Regions from separate parts of the Marinomonas sp. PE14-40 genome, predicted to be linked through region 1. Evidence: predicted binding sites of a transcription regulator. Region 1 holds the regulator's gene; the other holds the start of a gene.
The links. Region 1 encodes FNR, which switches genes on or off when oxygen is low (the NO sensors DNR and NnrR bind a similar motif). Its sites were predicted from a motif close to TTGATNTANATCAA; they were not measured.
Positions count from the first base shown of each region.

Region 2: a site for FNR is predicted at 2,494-2,507, ahead of ubiM (5-demethoxyubiquinol-8 5-hydroxylase UbiM). Genes of this name have one in related genera too.

Region 1 covers NZ_CP130700.1:1,005,706-1,015,153, forward strand. The annotation lists gene ccoG (cytochrome c oxidase accessory protein CcoG) at 1-1,218, shown strand, start outside; gene Q0A08_RS04590 (FixH family protein) at 1,272-1,748, shown strand; gene Q0A08_RS04595 (heavy metal translocating P-type ATPase) at 1,745-4,123, shown strand; gene ccoS (cbb3-type cytochrome oxidase assembly protein CcoS) at 4,139-4,297, shown strand; gene Q0A08_RS04605 (sulfite exporter TauE/SafE family protein) at 4,294-4,977, shown strand; gene hemN (oxygen-independent coproporphyrinogen III oxidase) at 5,080-6,447, shown strand; gene fnr (fumarate/nitrate reduction transcriptional regulator Fnr) at 6,477-7,238, shown strand; gene Q0A08_RS04620 (adenine phosphoribosyltransferase) at 7,260-7,802, shown strand; gene Q0A08_RS04625 (YfaZ family outer membrane protein) at 7,854-8,405, opposite strand; gene ttcA (tRNA 2-thiocytidine(32) synthetase TtcA) at 8,415-9,251, opposite strand; gene Q0A08_RS04635 (hypothetical protein) at 9,409-9,448, opposite strand, start outside.
Region 2 covers NZ_CP130700.1:1,967,038-1,976,485, forward strand. The annotation lists gene Q0A08_RS08995 (NCS2 family permease) at 1-48, shown strand, start outside; gene Q0A08_RS09000 (NUDIX domain-containing protein) at 181-585, opposite strand; gene Q0A08_RS09005 (2TM domain-containing protein) at 609-1,136, opposite strand; gene Q0A08_RS09010 (DUF4345 domain-containing protein) at 1,255-1,653, opposite strand; gene Q0A08_RS09015 (sulfite exporter TauE/SafE family protein) at 1,670-2,401, opposite strand; gene ubiM (5-demethoxyubiquinol-8 5-hydroxylase UbiM) at 2,570-3,769, shown strand; gene Q0A08_RS09025 (VanZ family protein) at 3,809-4,210, opposite strand; gene Q0A08_RS09030 (hypothetical protein) at 4,416-4,679, opposite strand; gene Q0A08_RS09035 (sensor domain-containing diguanylate cyclase) at 4,917-5,918, shown strand; gene Q0A08_RS09040 (histone deacetylase family protein) at 6,002-6,925, opposite strand; gene Q0A08_RS09045 (monovalent cation:proton antiporter-2 (CPA2) family protein) at 7,018-8,862, opposite strand; gene Q0A08_RS09050 (ABC transporter substrate-binding protein) at 9,344-9,448, shown strand, end outside.

The DNA of each region.
Region 1 (9,448 bases):
GTATTTTTTGACCTTCCTAGCCGACAGTTTCATATTTTTAATGTCACCTATTGGCCACAAGACTTCGTCTTATTAGCCTGGCTTCTCATAATAGCTGCCTTTGCTCTATTTCTCATGACCACTCTGTTTGGGCGTGTTTGGTGTGGTTACACCTGCCCCCAAACTGTCTGGACCATGATTTTTATGTGGATAGAGGAAAAAACCGAGGGAAATCGCAACCAACGCATTGCGCTTGATAAGCAACCCATGTCTCGATCAAAGTTTATCAAGAAGTTTAATAAACATGCTCTTTGGGTACTCTTTTCCGCGCTAACGGGTTTAGCCTTTGTTGGCTATTTCACCCCCATCAGGGAACTTTCCATTGATATATTTACTCTAGAAGCTCACCCTTGGGCATATTTTTGGATCGCTTTTTTTACGGGTGCTACATACTTATTTGCAGGCTGGATGAGAGAGCAAGTCTGTTCTTTCATGTGCCCTTATGCACGCTTTCAATCTGTTATGTTTGACACTAACACCTTGGTTATTTCTTATGATGAAGTTCGAGGTGAGAACCGCGGTAAACGTAAGCGTCGCGCTGACTTGAAAGAGCTTAATCTAGGTGACTGCATTGATTGCAATCAGTGTGTACATGTTTGTCCTGCCGGCATCGACATCCGTGATGGCCTTCAGTTCCAATGTATTGGTTGTGCCCTTTGTATCGACGCCTGCGACTCCGTGATGGAAAAAATGAATTACCCAAAAGGCCTCATTAGTTACACCACAGAAAATAGCCTCGAAGGAAAGAAAACCAAAGTGTGGAGACCAAAATCCATTGGATACGCTATCGCACTTTTAATTATGGTAATTAGTTTTGGCTATATCGCAACAGATCGCGAAGCACTTGGATTAGATGTTTTAAAGGATAGAAATCGTCTATATAATACGACTCCAAGCGGCATGATAGAAAATATTTACACGATTAAAGTGATGAATATGGATCAATCAGACCATACCTTTAGACTTAAAGTTGAAGGTTTGGATGGAATTAAAGTAATAGGCCGTAAAAAGATCTATGTAACATCTGGTGAAGTACGCTCTATTCCACTTTCAATACAAGTGCCTCCGCACGCTTTGAAAGCACAAAAAAATAAGATCAGTTTTACCATCAACTCTATAGATGAAGGCTTTGACGTGAGTAAAACCACTGAAAGCAGATTCCTTGGACCAGTAAATTAATACTAAAACATTAGGCGCCTATAATAGGCGCCTTCACTAGAGGTAATTATTACGTGAACCCTACTCCTTGGTATAAACAGTTTTGGCCCTGGTTTGTTATCGCTATCCCTGTCAGCTCAATGATCGTTGGTGTTATCCAAATTTCTTTCGCATTGAACTCTCCAAACGACATGGTGGTTGATAATTATTATAAAGAAGGACTTGGCATCAATAAGGTTATAGGTAAGCGCAATCTAGCTACAGAGCTTAATATCAGCGCCTCAATTGCTGTAGACAACACAACAGGAGAAGTAATTCTTACCACTGAGAATGCCCAAGAACAAATATTAACTCTAAATTTCTATAACTCCGCCATCTCTGATAAAGATTTCAATATTAAATTATCACGTATTGCAGATAATCAATATCGTGGCAGTCTCGATAAATCTATTTCAGGCATTTGGAATTTATATCTGGAATCTGCTGTTGGCTGGCAAATTAGCGCAAGACTAAACCTTACCGACTCTAATTACACCCAATTCAAACTATGAGTCAAAACACTTGCTACCATTGCGGTGAGGATGTCCCTAAAGACCTAAATATCCAAAGTAAAGTCGACGACCACGTTGTCGATTTTTGCTGTTATGGTTGCCAAGCAATCGCCGAATTTATTAATGGGGCAGATTTAAGCAATTATTATCAACACAGAACTGAAAAAGCTCAAAATGCTCAAAATAAGTCTGAGTTTGAGAACAAATTTACATTAATTAAAGACCCCGACCTCTACCCTTTATATGTGTTTGAAAATAATGATGTCCATCACATTCAAATTAGCTTAAAGGGCATGACTTGCGCTGCCTGTGCTTGGCTGATCGAAACAAGGCTTTCACAACTTGATGGCATATCCAGCATCCACATCAACTTAAGCACGTCTTTAGCTACACTTGAATGGCAGCCAAGTAAAATTGACATCACACACATAGCCGAAGAAGTTCAATCTCTCGGCTATCAAGCAAACCCCTATCGTGCTGACAAAACTGATATCGACATCAAAAAAGCCAAGAAAACATCTATTATAAGATTAGGTGTAGCAGGTGTTGGCATGATGCAAGTTATGATGAGCGCCATAGCACTCTATGCTGGCGACATCCAAGGAATGGATCAAAATCTTAAATCACTGATTAGTTGGTTAAGTTTTGCGTTTGCCACTCCCGTTGTTTTATTTTCAGGTTTTCCATTTTTTAAAGCCGCATTACGAGACCTAAAAACTCGTCATTTCACTATGGATTTACCTGTTTCACTTGGAATAGGGCTTGCTTACACTGCCAGCATTTACTCTATGGTTAGTAAAACAGGCCATGTTTACTTTGATTCTGTCACCATGTTCACATTTTTCTTATTGCTAGGACGCTTTCTAGAAGAAGCCGCAAGACATAAGTCTTACAGCAACAACCGCAATCAGCAGGAACTCTCAAGCGCTTGGCTGATTAAAGAGGACGAGCAAACGGTTGAAATACCGCTAAGTAAGATATCTGTTGGTGACACCATACTCATAAAATCGGGAGAAAATATCCCTGTTGATGGCATCATTACTAAAGGAAGCACAAGTATTGACGAATCAAGTTTAACAGGCGAATACTTACCCATATCAAAAGTAATTGGAGAAAGTGTTGTCGCACAAACAATTAATGTTGAGCAAAATATTGAAATCCAGGTATCAGCAATAGGAAAACAAACTCGCGCAGCCGCAATAGAACGCTTAACCGATAGAGCACTGAGTGAAAAACCTAAAATTGCTAAAATTGCAGATAATGTTGCTCATTATTTCGTTATCCTAGTCCTTATTTGCGCCAGCCTCACATTTATAGGCTGGACACTTGCAGGGTCAGATGAAGCCTATTGGATTATGATTAGCGTATTAGTCGTCACTTGCCCCTGCGCTTTATCACTAGCGACACCTGTGGCTCTAACATCAGCGACCAACAAACTTAAAGAGTTTGGATTACTCGTCACAAGAGGACATGTTATTGAGTCACTTGCTCGATGTAAGCATATTATATTTGATAAGACAGGCACTCTTACCCATGGTCAATTTGATATTAGTCATGTTGATGCTATTGATAAAAACCAATGCTTACATATAGCAAGCGCACTTGAGAGCGAGTCTATTCACCCAATCGCAAAAGCTTTTAGACAAATATCCCCCTTTAAAGCAAATAACATTATTAATCACACCGGCCTTGGTGTTGAAGGGATGATAAACGGCGAACGTTATTTACTAGGCAATCTGAAGTTTATTTCAAGCTTAGACAATAAAACAAAACCGAGCGCTTCTGACTTCACTGGTTTAACGCTATATTTAGCTAAAGTAAACACTGGAATTATTGGAACCATTTACCTTCAAGACAGACTAAGACCCCATAGCCAAGAAGCAATAAGTGATCTAAGACATAATAGAATTCAGGTGAGTTTATTAACGGGCGATACAAACGAGTCGGCAAACTCTGTGTTAAGCCCTGAGGCATTTGATCACTTTAAATGCCAAATGTCACCTGAAGAAAAGTGGCAATGGATCAACTCACAAGATGACAAAACTAACATTTTAATGGTTGGTGACGGTCTAAATGATGTTCCTTCACTGGCAGGAGCTAATACATCAATTGCCATGGCTGCAAGCTCTGATTTAGCAAAAATCCATGCTGATGCAGTATTGATTAATAGCCAAATTAATACAATCAATCACTCAATTAAGTTAGCCAAAAAGTGCCAAACAATCATAAAGCAGAATTTATTTTGGGCCGCTAGCTACAACGCCATCATGCTACCCGCCGCTATTCTTGGCTATGTTCCTGCCTGGGCTGCAGCAATTGGTATGGCACTTAGTTCATTATTAGTTGCCCTTAATGCTAGCCGCCTTTCTAAATAAACTATTGGAGAAAAAATGGAAAGCCTTTACCTACTAATCCCAATTGCAGCAATCTTTGTTTTTATCGCAGTCGCTATCTTTACTTGGGCGGTTAAAAAAGATCAATTTGAAGACCTTGACCGTGAAGGTCAAAGAATACTATTCGAAGAAGATGATAACGACAAAAACAAATGAGCGAATTCGACCTTTTAACTGCATTTCTTATTGGACTTGCTGGTGCAGGGCACTGCTTTGGCATGTGCGGAGGTATCATAAGCGCCCTTTCTTTCAACACACCTAATAGCAAAGGATTGCTAGCAACACAGTTAAATTACAATTTAGGGCGAATTACTAGCTACTCTATCCTAGCCCTTGTTTTTAGCTTCTTCTTTCAGTCTTTTAGCGATTATTATGAAAGCGCCAGTTATGCACTAAGAACCTTTGCAGCCACTATTCTCTTTCTCATGGGCCTTTATCTTTTAAAACAGTCACAACTAATATTAAAAGTTGAAAAGCTTGGCTCATTTGGCTGGCAATATATAGCCCCTTTCGCAAAGAAATTATTACCTATCAAAACCAGAAAACAAGCCTTTTTAGCTGGCTTTGTTTGGGGCTGGCTACCCTGTGGACTTGTTTATTCCAGTTTAATTTGGATCTCAGCTAGATCCACACCTTTTGAAGCCATACTACTTATGCTTGCATTTGGGCTTGGCACCATGCCGGCAATGTTAGCTACCGGAATATTCAGTAAAAGCCTAAAAGAAAGCTGGAAACAGTACCACCTCAATACCGTTAGCGGTGTCTTTATGCTGATTTACGCTATTTGGACATTTCCATTTTTCCAAAACTTAATACAAGCTGCTTTCCTTAGATAGCGCCATATTTATAAAACACGCCAACCAAAAGGCTGACATATATCAATTTTTAAATTTCCTTAGCAGTTAAAATACTATAAGAATTTTTAATAGGACGTTTAGATGCTCTGGAATACACAACTCATTCAAAAATATAATATTTCGGGTCCTAGATATACCTCTTACCCTACTGCACCTCAATTTAGCAGCAACATTAGCAAGCTCTCTTTAATTGAAGAAATGCTGATGCCCTCAAAAAAACCATTAAGTCTCTACTTTCATGTCCCCTACTGCGCAAAGCTTTGCTATTACTGTGCGTGCAATAAAGTAATCACAAGTAACTACAAAAAAGGCGATGAGTACCTTGAACTTCTTATTGAAGAAATTCGCCTTAAATCTTTAATGCTTAACGATGAAAGAGAAGTACAACAACTTCACTTTGGGGGTGGCACCCCTACCTTCTTATCAACCGATGCCTTTAAAAAATTGATTAACTACATCAAGCAAGAGTTCAATTTACTTCCCGATGATGAAGGTGAATACAGCATAGAGGTTGACCCAAGAGAAGTTAGCCAAGAAAAGCTGTCAGCACTAAGAGAACTCGGCTTTAACCGCCTTAGCTATGGCATTCAAGATTTTGACAAACGAGTCCAAACTACTATTAATCGCATACAAAGCTACGAATTAATTGACAGCCTAATGCAGTGTAGTCGTAAACTAGGTTATCACTCTATCAATTTCGACCTAATATATGGGCTTCCATATCAAACTGCTGAAAGCTTTGAACAAACCCTTAATCAAGTAATCAAACTTGATCCTGATAGGATTTCAGTATTTAACTATGCTCATTTACCTAAACGGTTTGCTTCTCAAAGACAGATTCCAGAAGATCAGTTACCAGACACAAATACAAAATTAGCTATTCTTAAATTATGCATCGATATGCTTACCAGTGCAGGCTATCAATACATAGGAATGGATCATTTCGCCAAACCCAAGGATGCGTTGGCAAAAGCACAAAATAAAGGAGAGTTGAAACGAAATTTCCAAGGATATACAACACATGCAAACTGTGACCTATTGGCATTTGGCACATCAGCTATCAGTCAAATAGGCAAAACATATGTTCAAAATCATACGGCGACAAAAGATTATCGCAAAAGCATTGAAAGCGGTCAGTTAGCGATTATGAAGGGATACATGAGTAATCGTGACGACCAAATAAGACATAAGGTCATTATGTCTTTAATTTGCAACTTTGAACTAGATTCAAGTGACATTGAGAGTGAGTTTAATATCGTATTTTCAAATTACTTTAAAAATGAACTATCAGAGCTTAGAAAACTAGAGAAAGACGGCATTATTAAGTTAACAAATGAGCCAATACCTTATATTAGGGTCACGGACTCTGGCAGACTTTTAATCCGCTGCATTTGCATGACTTTTGATAAATACTTAAATAACGTAATTTCATACTCTAAAGTAATTTAGAAACATAGATCAAGTTCAGGGAGATCATTATGTCTTTAGCTCTTAACAACGCTCGATTTAACAGTAAACTTACATCTCAATGCCAGAATTGCAGCCTTAGCGCGCTATGCCTGCCAATTTCTTTAGCTGATGACGATGTTAATCGATTGGATCAGATCATTGAACGTAAAAAACCTCTAAAAAAAGGGGATATTTTATTTCGTCAGGGAGACGAGTTCGAATCTGTGTATGCCGTACGTACCGGCACACTTAAAACTTTTAATATCACTAACTCTGGTGAAGAGCAAATTACAGGCTTTTACTGCCCAAGTGAGCTTCTTGGCCTTAGCGGGATAGATAAAAACATTTATCCAGTGTCTGCAAAAGCGCTTGAAACAACCACGGTGTGTGAAATTCCTTTTTCTCATTTAGAGCAATTATCTGAACAGATCCCTACTCTTAAGCATCAACTTTTTAAAGTGATGAGCCGCAAAATTTGTGATGACCAACAAATGATGGTGCTATTAGGTAAAAAAAATGCAGATGAGAAAGTCGCTTCTTTATTACTAAATTTAAGTGCGCGCTTTAAAAAACGTGGCTATTCTGCAACATCATTTAGACTTGCCATGTCTCGTGGTGAAATCGGCAATTATCTTGGTTTAGCAGTTGAAACCGTTAGTCGAGTAATCACACGTTTTCAAAAAAACGGCATGATTCAAGTTGATGGCAAAGAAATTAGCATTATCGATCTAGATCAAATGCAAAAACTAATCGGCATGTCAGAAGATTGTGATAAAATTGAAAGTATTTGATAGCTAACACAAGGCGATATAATGCTTTACGATGATTTTTACATAAAATCTTTAATACAAACAGTTGAAGACTGGCCTAAAGAAGGTATTAGTTTTAGAGACATCACTCCAATTTTCTCAGACCCTAAGGGTTTGAGAATGGTTGTTGATGCTTATATTCATAGGTATATAGCAACTGATATAAGCCACATTGCCTGCATTGATGCTCGTGGCTTTCTTATCGCTTCTATTCTTGCTTATGAGCTGCAAAAGCCTCTAATTCTTGTGCGCAAAAAAGGCAAACTACCAGGTGCAACTATTTCACAAAAGTATGCGCTTGAGTACGGAGAAGCAGAGCTAGAGATTCAAGAAGGTGCTGTATCTGAGGGTGATCAAGTATTACTCTTTGACGACTTAATAGCGACTGGTGGCACGCTTTGCGCTGCTATCAGCCTATTAAAATCACAAGGCGCTAACATCAAAGAAGTTGCAGCTATTATTGACCTACCTGATTTAAAAGGCAGTCAGATTATTAGTGACTTAGAGATACCCGTTTATAGTCTCTGCGCCTTTGAAGGCGAATAAAAAAAGGGCGCTAATTTAGCGCCCTTTTTTTTGATTCTGTTTTAGTCACACCTAGAAGTAAGCTGCTACTCCAATGTGCACACCCTCATCCAAAGTATACTTTTCACTATGATCATTAAATTCAGTTTTTACAACACTATAGCTAAAATAAACTCTTGCATTACGTGTTGCAAAATATTCCACTCTCAAATCAGCTTCGTGCTGTCTTTTCATATCTCCATAGGTGAAAAGCCCTGGGTAGTAATAACCAGATGCATATATGCTTACACGGTTAGCTTGTGGAATAATGTAACGATAATAACCACCTAATCCTACACCGTAACCTGAATCGTTAGCACCTAGATCACCCTCTACTGCACGCAATCTTGCACCAACGCCGACTTCAATAGGGTCAGCCTTATCAACAATCATTACGCCAACATAACCAGATTTACCGCCTTCAGATAAATACAAAGCACCCGCTTCAATCTCAACAGGATCTATGCTTAAAGACGCATTTAATTTAGCCGTATCATCAGATAGAGTACCTGAAACACTTGAAGCATTTGCTCCAACACTTAACAAACCAAGCGCAAAAGTAATTGCATATTTATTAAAACTCATCAATATATCCTATAGTGAAATTATATTTAATTTATCTAAGGCATCTGGACTAATAGATAAATCTTTAAAATCAAATAAATTTGTATCTGCCATATGCGACGGTACGATATTTTGCATACTTGTAAACAACGTATCGGTACGACCGGGATATTCTTTATCCCATTGTTGTAACATATTTTTGATAACCTGACGCTGTAAATTTTCTTGTGAACCACAAAGATTGCACGGAATAATCGGATATTCCTTTATTTCAGAAAAAGTCTCAATATCTTTTTCTTTACAGTATGCAAGTGGTCTAATTACCATATGACGACCATCATCACTTAACAATTTAGGCGGCATGGATTTAATTTTCCCACCAAAAAACATATTTAAAAACAAAGTTTCTAAGATATCATCTCTATGATGCCCAAGCGCAATTTTAGTTGCACCGATTTCATCCGCAAAACCATATAAAGAACCGCGTCTTAAACGTGAACATAAGCCACATGTCGTTTTACCTTCAGGTACAAGCTCTTTAACAATACTATAGGTGTCACGCTCTAGAATATGATAATCAACACCAATTGATGACAAATATTCAGGCAAAATATGTTCAGGAAAACCAGGTTGTTTTTGATCCAAGTTAACAGCAACAATACTAAACTCTATCGGAGCACTTGCTTGAAGATTTCTTAATATCTCCAACATAGTATAAGAGTCTTTACCCCCAGATAAACAAACCATGACCTTGTCATCATCTTCTATCATATTGAAGTCGGCGATTGCTTGTCCGGTTAGCCTTCTTAAGCGTTTATGAAGCTTATTAAGTTCGGTTTTTTCTTTCGGGCGTGTTGATAAATCCATTGCTACTTTCACATAATTACAAATAGCGACATTCTACAACAGTAACAATTCCATCGCATCCAATTAATTGAATCTATTAGGGAAATATGACGAATTTTTTAATCGGTAGGAAATTACAGGGTGAAACAAGAGCTAACAGGGTTAGCTCTTTTTAAGCTTAAGCTTGCTTGTTGATCCCTAGAGAATCGATAATAACC
Region 2 (9,448 bases), 960 kb from region 1:
GCATTAACTGTGCTATTCATTCTGAAGTTTATCTTCCTAGGTCACTAAGTTTGTTGTAACAAATCTTAATACCTAAGAAACGAAAAAGGGCCTTCATTGAAGGCCCTTTTTTAATGCTTAATGTTTTACCTGATATTGAACCAAGAAGTAGCTCTAGCTTCTTAGTTTTATTCTAACTTCTTAGTTTTTATTCAAAATAGACTGTAAACGTAAGTACTCATTTAAAGCGATTCTATCTGATGCTATCTCTATATCAGAAATCTCTATCTTTGACCAAAACACCTCATCGGCTTCTAGTGCTTTAATCTCACCTTGCCAGCCATGAATCACATAATAATGAATTAACTGCAATTCAGCGGTTGCCTTATGATACAAGGAACAGAGGTAATAACTCGACAAAGCCTTTATCGCTAATTCTTCATCCATTTCACGGTGCAGAGTTTGCACTTGTGTTTCCCCTTCCTCCATATGTCCACCAGGGATAGCGACCAAACCTGGATCAGACGTTTTTAATAAAGAACGCTTTTCTAGTAGTATCTTATTATCTCGAATTAATAAAAAGGATACACAAGGGTGTTGCTCCATGAATAAAGTCTCTTCTAGTTCGGTTAATCTTGATTTTTACCTAAACGCTTTTCAATTTGTTTCTTTTCCCAGTCAGAGCCAAATACATTCACAACTTCGTGCGCACTTAATCCCTGAATCAATAAAGCAATTCCCCAACCTAGCGCAGGCCAAACTACCCAAAAATAATCTGGACTTGTCAGCAGGTTAATCACCAATAAAAGTAAGATGACACCTGCATAGCTAAGTAAGTTTTTATTAAAGGCTTTTATACGCTTCACCTGAGCAATGACAGCAGCTTTTTCAGCTGATTCCTTCCCATTGTTGCTACTTTCTTCATTCATATTATCCGACTCCTGTTTTTCAGTTTTGGAACTAGCCATTAGATTAGGTTCAATCTTATGTAGGTCAGATACCTGTAACTCAAAGACTGCAGCAAGGGATTTCAGACTTTCCAACCCTGCCTTATTGCCTTGTTCAATACGCTGAATAGTACGCACACTTAAACCAGACAGTTGTGACAGCTCTTCTTGAGACCAGCCTTTATCCAATCTTAACTGTTTAACACCCATAGCCATCCCTTAAAATAATAAGAATAAATTTTAACAACAGACCCAAAGATTCAGAACGACACCAGCATGACACCAAGGTGACACCCTATATATTTCAATCACTTACATAAAACTGTCGTTAAGTTAATTGGGACTTAAGCTGCCCTCTAGTGAGTAAGACAGCACTAATAATTAAGGTAACTAACTCCCCGACTAAAAACAGCCACATAACCGGGTTCGGGTTACCATCAAGTAAAATACCTAAACTACGACCAAAAGCCATATTCCCCATAATTAAGATGACGAATACTAAGCCTAATTTCTCATAAACCAGTTTCATTGAGAAATAGAAAAGTAATAACCCAATCGCCAAACTCATACCACCATAAGTTGCCCGAGTATCAATCATGGCAGAAGTAGTATTCGCAGCTGAGCCTGTTACCCAAAATAAAAGCGTTTCCGGCACAAAGAAAAACAACAAACCGTAAAGACTAAAAAATAAAGCATTTAAACGAATAATCCATTGCGCTAGTGTCATTACTAATCCCTTTTAGTTAATTTGTTATAGCCTTAAAAATTAAGCTGATAGATAACATCAGTAAGATAAGTCTAACAAGATGATCAAACCATTTCTGTTTCAATTTTGATAAATAATATTTACCAATCTGAGTCCCTAGGTAACTAGCTAACAAAAGGACTATAAGATAAGACAGATCCTCAAATGCAACTAATGATGCCCAAGTAAAAATACTTATCTTAATGATATTTAATGGCAAGGCACTGGCAGCCATAGAGGCAACGAAAACTTCCTTTTTCAATGCTAGCTGTTTAAAAACCAAGGCTTTTATGAGGCTGCCAGAACCCACGGCTCCCGAAACAAGACCATAGATAAAACCCGTAAAAATTAAGACACTATCACTGATCTTGTAATTTGGCATAAGACGAAATAGATCAATTACTAAGTAAAGCAAAGACATAGCGACAAGTATGAATACAAGCCAGTTCGCATCTAAAAATAACAAAGAATAGGCGCCAATAAACACACCAGGAATAGAAAGGAGACTCAGCTTAAATACCAGTGGCCAGTTGATATAGGGCTTTAAATAGTAGGTTTTTAAGGAGGTGTTATAGAAATAAAAGAAGCTGGTTAACGCTATGCTCCATTTTATATCGAACATAAGAGAGGTCGCACTAATCAAGATCAAAGCTGAACCAAAGCCAGCTAATGTGGATAGTATGGCGGCAAACAAGGCCATCACAAAAAAAGCCCCTAGCATCCAATCCATACATACTCTTTTTATTGATTAATTTGAGAAAGCTTAACATAGAGCCAAGCCCCTTAAAATCTAAGCTAGATTCTCACCTTTAATCTCACCACATGACTTATATCAGCCTTAAAAGGGTACAAACTGATAGCCTGCCTTTAAAACGTTTTATTGATATTGAGGTAAGTAATGGACAAGAAAAAGCTAGATATTGCCATAATCGGTGCAGGGCCAACCGGATTAAGTTTTGCGCTAAGTCTTGCCCAATCAGGCCTGAAAATTGCCTTAATAGACAAACAATCAATAGAAAATATTGCGCAACCTCAATTCGATGGTAGAGATATTGCTATGACACATTTATCTAAAACTATCTTGTCTGAATTAGGGGTATGGCAAACATTTCCAGCCGACGTTATACACCCAATTAAAGAAGCTAAGGTTATTAATGGCGACCTTAATACCTTATCGAATGAATCAACATCGACGTTAGAGTTTGATCGATCGGATGATCCAAACGCTTCGCTTGGCTACTTAGTCGCTAACTATCAAATCCGACAAGCGCTATATAACCAAGTTAAAACACAACCCAATATCAGCTTAATCTGTGAACAAAAGGTAAAAAAACTCCATACTAATCAAGATACTTGTTTAATTGAATCTGACGATGTTCTGATCGAATGCAAACTCTTAGTATCTTCTGACAGTCGTTTTTCTGAAACACGCCGTATGATGGGCTTAAGCGCTAAAATGAAAGATTACGGAAAGGTTATGTTAGTGTGCAACATGAAGCATGAAGGCAGCCACAATAACACCGCCCAAGAATGCTTTCAGTATGATAAAACCTGTGCTATTTTACCCCTTGCAGAGAATACCTCTTCCATTGTGATTACCGTCAACGCCAGCGAATCAGAACGCTTACTTGCCTTAGGTGATATGGCCTTTTGTGCTGAGGCTCAATCCATGTTGAATCACAGGTTAGGCAAGATGACTCTCATTAGCAAACCAATCGCCTATCCACTCGTTGGCGTTATGTCCGATCGCTTCATTAGCCAAAATTTTGCCCTGATTGGCGATGCTGCTGTTGGTATGCACCCAGTTACAGCACATGGTTTCAACTTAGGTTTACGTTCGGCGGACACACTCGCTCAGCTGATTATTAAGGCGCACAGTAAAGGAAAAAATATCGCGTCAAAACGTTTGTTACACGAATACGAAGCCCGCCATAAACTTTTAAGCAAACCACTTTATGATGCAACCAATACCATAGTTACCCTCTATACCAATAAGGCACCATTGGCTAAAGCCGTCAGAAAAATCGGTATCAGACTTGGCAATAAGGTATTGCCCTTTAAAAGACTTGTCACCCACAGACTAACGCAAGTCCGTTAAGGGACCTGCGAGTAAGTCGCCTTAATAGTAAGCTTTGTCCTAATTGATGGCCCTATTTCGAAATAGGGCTGTATTCATCATTTCACGACTCAACCCAGTAAAGCATAAAATCCCTATGAGGTTGGCAAGATAGTCGAATAGATCTAAGGTGCGGGTTGCGAAAAAGTACTGACTTAACTCTTCTAGTGTTACAAAAATTATTACCGCCAGACTTCCCCAGTAAATCGAACCAAATTTAAAGTGAATCAAGCTGCCACGAGAGGCAAGATTAGCCATTAGAGTTAAGCTCCCAAATACGAAAAAGTGACCTAACTTATCGCCAAATGGGACTTTACGTGTAAATTCAAATAGCCACATATCTTGTCCCGTGTTTGCCATAAAGATAATCCAAAAAACAAAAGCGACAAACAAAGAAGTGACACATAAGAGAATTTTTTGCATGGGATACTAAACACGTTTTAATAGACTGGTGCTTAAGAGTATACCGAGTTTTTAGATTCGTCTATTTTGTGACACAAAATGCGAAAATCAAAATTGATGCCAGCGTGATGAGCAGAGTACAAAGGATCTTGTATGAAAAGTAGAAGATAAAGAAGGAAAGGAGAATTCTGAGGAGAGCCAGTCAAACACCTTTATTAAAAGTTTATCAAACTTTGATATCTATTAAGCTACCCAGTGTTCCATTACTGGCTTCTAGCGCTTTGGCCGATGCCTCAAATTGAAGCTTGGCTTCTTGCTGCTTTATCAAAGATTGATTCATATCTTGGGTAGCTTGTATTGGTCGCTCAGTATCAGGGCTGGTCGCGCTAGACGCAGCGACATCCCTTGCCGCATTCGACATTTGTTGCTCAGCTTTTTGTATCCCAGCTAAACTCGTTTGATAAGCACCAATGGGTTTATCCAATTGCATAACCCTTCCCCTAAAAATCTTTCAATCTGTTTCATATTTGAACAGATAGGTATGTATCTAGCAAGTTTGTCTTATTACTAATTTTTATTTGTGAAAATTAGCCACAACTAAATAAGTAACTACACTTAAATCTTAGTCTAATAATTGAAGAAGGTTCAAAAATAGGCACAGATAAAAAACGGCTACCTAAAAGTCCGTAGCAGGCTAAACATCAATAAATTCATAATGGACTAATTTATGAAAAAACCTGAATTACCAAACACTGAAGAAAAGCGGCTGGAAACACTCAAGGCGTTAAACATTTTAGACACCTTACCAGAAGAGCGCTTTGACAGAGTCACCAGAATGGCTAAAAGACTATTCAATGTCCCTATCGCATTGGTGAGCCTAGTTGATGAAAATCGACAGTGGTTCAAATCGAGTGACGGACTCGCGGTTTCAGAGACGCCAAGAGACATCTCTTTTTGTGGTCATGCTATTTTAGGAGATAGCACTTTTTACATAAAAGATGCCCTTGAAGACTCTCGCTTTACTGATAATCCCTTAGTAACTGGTGATCCCAACATTCGCTTTTATGCTGGTCATCCTTTAACAGCAGCTAACGGTGAAAAAATAGGCACCCTTTGCATCATAGATAAAAAACCTAAGAAGCTAACCGAGGAAGACTTAACCGCCCTATCGGACCTTGCATATACTGTTGAACAAGAACTTTGTGCCATTCAACTTTCAACCATGGATGAACTGACTAACCTATCCAATCGTCGTGGCTTTACGCTTGTTGCCAACCATTATTTAAACTTCAATAAAAAGCAAAACATGCCTGCAACTTTAGTCTATTTTGATTTAAATAACTTCAAACAGATCAATGATGTACACGGCCATAGTGAAGGAGATAATGCACTACAATTATTTGCCAGTGTGATGAAATCGAGCTTTAGAAATTTTGATCTATTGGCTCGAATCGGCGGGGATGAATTTATTGCCCTACTGTTTAATTCTGACCTTAATGCTGCAGATGAAATGATTGAAAAGCTTTCAAACAATCTTAAAAGTGTTGTCTCATCTCAAGAGCTTGAATACGAAGTGGGTTTCTCTTACGGTTTAATTGAATGCAATAGTCTCTTACCTAGTTCGATTGAAAGTTACATTCAACAGGCTGATAACAAGATGTATGAATGTAAGCATGAGCAAAAAAACCAACACCCTCTAGAGCCAAAATTAAGCGATGATGATGGATAGTAAACTTAATAATGGGTAAAACACAAAACGACAATACCGCTCTTTTTAAATAACACTAATTAAATCAGTATATGAATCTTTAATTAGTATTCGTCATTTTGGGTAATCAAGGCATTAGCAGCTTTATGCAAAATACTATGACGCCACGCGACTTTAGTTTGATCTTTATCGTAGCCCCCACCAATCACACAAGCTATAGGCAGATCCCTTTTTCGACATTCATTAATAACATATTGATCTCTTTGCCAGATTCCCTCATCGGTTAAATTTAAAAAACCTAATCTGTCATCTTTATGGACATCAACACCTGCATCATAAAAGACAAAATCAGAGTTAATCTCGTCTAAAAGCCTAGGAATACCGGCTTTCAAAATAGCCAGATATTCAGCATCACCTGCGCCTTTCGGTATCTGTATATTAATTCCCGCTTCTTGCTTAATTGCTGGGTAATTTTCTTCACAATGCCAAGAGACGGTTTCAATGGCATCATATGAGGCGCACATGGCAGCAGTGCCATCACCTTGATGCACATCGCAATCTAGAACCAATACTTTTTTAGCCTTACCTGACTCAATCAAATGAATAGCGGCAACCGCTTGGTCATTAAAAATACAAAAGCCTGTACCATAGTCCTTGTGAGCATGATGCGTACCACCAGCAAGGTGGACTGCAATACCATACTCAAGGGCAAGATCTGCTGTTAATAAAGTGCCTGATACCGCTCTTAATGTCCGTTCCACCAGCCAGTCTGACCAAGGTAAACCAATTTCTCGCATGGCTTTGTCAGACATTTTTCCTCGCACAAAGCTCTGCACATATTCTGGACTATGTGCCTGCATAAGCGTGGTAAGTGACATGGGTGATGGACTAAACATATTTTTATCCGTTAATACCCCAACCCGTCTTAACTCCTCTTCTAACAGGGCAAACTTTTGCATGGGAAATCGATGCCCAGCAGGAAAAGGAATAGAGTAATGAGAATGATAAACCAAGGGTAAAAAAGGCATAGGTGATCTTAATTTTTATCTGTTAATTCAGTCTTTGTTGGCCATTTTTTATTAATAGAGCCTTCTAAGAAGGCCCTATTAGAATCCAACCACTATTCAGTAGCTGGTTTTGCCGTATTTATTGGCGCGTTCTCTCGCTCTTCGTCGCTTACATCAGCCTGTAAAACAGCAGCCAAAGCATCGTAATTTTCTTGGGCTTGAGAACGGTATTTTTTCTCATCCTCATGGAAGCTTCCCATCGCCATGACATTATGCTCATCATGCTGTTTGAAAAGTGCGGCAGCATTCTGCGCTTCTTGCGATGATAACCCTAAAGACTCAAGCGCTTGCTCACCAAGGTTGAGAGCTGAATGGAAAGTTTCACGAACAATGGCATCAGCGCCTGCTACTTTAAGGTCATGTACTTCCAAACGGCCTATTGCTCTGACTAGAATTTTTAGATGTGGGTAATGCTTTCTTGCGTGAGTCACGATCTCCATGGCTTTCTCATGTTCATCTACAGCAACAACAAGTAACTTAGCATGATCAGCCCCAGCAGAATGTAATAGATCCCCCCTAGAAGCATCGCCATAAAAAACTTTGGTACCGAACGATCTCAGTAGCTCAATCTGGCCTGCATCATGCTCTAAGACAGTCACTTGATAGCCTTTCATCAATAAAAGCCTTGCCACTATCTGGCCAAAGCGACCCATACCGGCCAAAATAACTGGCGTATCACCATCATCGATTTCATCGGCTTCTTGCTGTTTGCAGCCTTTTCTCACAAACAGAGGTTCAATCACTTTATCCTGTAATATCATTAAGATAGGTGTTGCTGCCATAGAAAGCGCCACGACAACCACTAAAGGGTCTATGATGTCATTGCCTAAAATATGGTGCTGGCCTGCAAATGAGAAAAGCACAAAACAGAACTCACCCGCTTGCGATAAAGCAAAGGTAAAGTACCAGCCATTGCCACCTTTAAGCTTAAAGATACGAGACAAACTAAAGAGCACCAACATTTTGCAAAGCATTAACAGAACAACCAAGGCCCCTATCTGCAAAGGTTCAGCCATTAGGATTGAGAAGTTAATGCTAGCGCCGACCGAAATAAAGAAGAGGCCTAACAACAAGCCTTTGAAAGGCGCAATTTCTGCCTCTAACTCATGGCGATATTCACTTTCAGCTAAAACAACACCTGCGATAAAAGTACCAAGGGCAGCAGATACACCAATCGCATTCATCAATAGCGCGATTCCTATAACTAAAAACAAAGCCGTTGCGGTGAAAATCTCTCGCATTTTGGTTTCAGCAATAATGCGAAATAAAGGCCTTAATAGGTATTTTCCTGCCAGGATAATAGCGGCAATCACCACAAAGAGCTGAGCGGCATGTTGCCAACCACTTAACTGATTCGCCTCTTCAACCACACTCGGACTTGTCAATGCCAATAACGGCATAAAAGCCAGCATAGGTATCACGGCAATATCTTGAAAGAGAAGCACTGCAAACGAAGATTGGCCTAATTGAGACTTCATCAAACCATTTTCATTTAACAACTGTAATACAATAGCAGTGGAAGATAACGACAATATCATGCCAACCACAAGCGCCGTTTGCCAAGGTAAGCCAAATGCCATAGCAACAAGCGTCATTAAGCCTGTACTTAAGAGAACCTGCGCCCCGCCAAGACCCACTATGGGCACTCTTAATTTCCAAAGTACTGAAGGCTGTAACTCAAGCCCCACCAGAAAGAGCATCATCACCACACCAAACTCTGCAAAATGCATCACATCATTAACATCGTTCGCTACGATACCTAACACATAAGGCCCGATTATAGCGCCCGCAATCAGGTAACCTAATACCGAGCCCAGACCTAAGCGCTTCGCAATAGGTACCGTCACAACAGCGGCTCCTAAAAAAACAAACGCTTGCTCCATTAACCCACCCGCCATGAGGACCACCTTAATCTAATATTGATTGTGAATAATTCAGTGAAAATTGATAAGTAAAATTTATGAAGAATGTTAACCCTATCCCCCAACCTTGGGAAGATAGAAACGGTCTAATAATTTCCTAATGCTAGCCATTACTTTTGTCAGATGCCCTCAAAAACTTATAAACCTAACCTATTTTGAGTCAAAACAGCCGTTCTTCATACTTTGTAGCCAATTTAGTATAGATAAAAACAAAACCTAACTGGTTTTAAAAAGCGCTTATAAAACAATGCCATATAAAGCTTAAGATGCTTTAAAGTAATACGATTATGACTGTTTTTATTGATATCTAATTAAACATAAGCAAAAAAGTATCTATATTGAGTATTTATGTATTAGAGAGTCAATTTCTGCTCATCTATAGTTAACAACACTTGGTAGTGAACACCAAGATTAGGTAAGACTATAAAAACAATATACTCCAACCGGGGAACAACCTATGAATACCCTAGCTAAAAATTCGCTCGCTTGCGCTGTTACTCTCGCTGCTGCAATGAGCACTGCAAACCTTTATGCACAAACAGAAATCACTGTGGCAACCGTT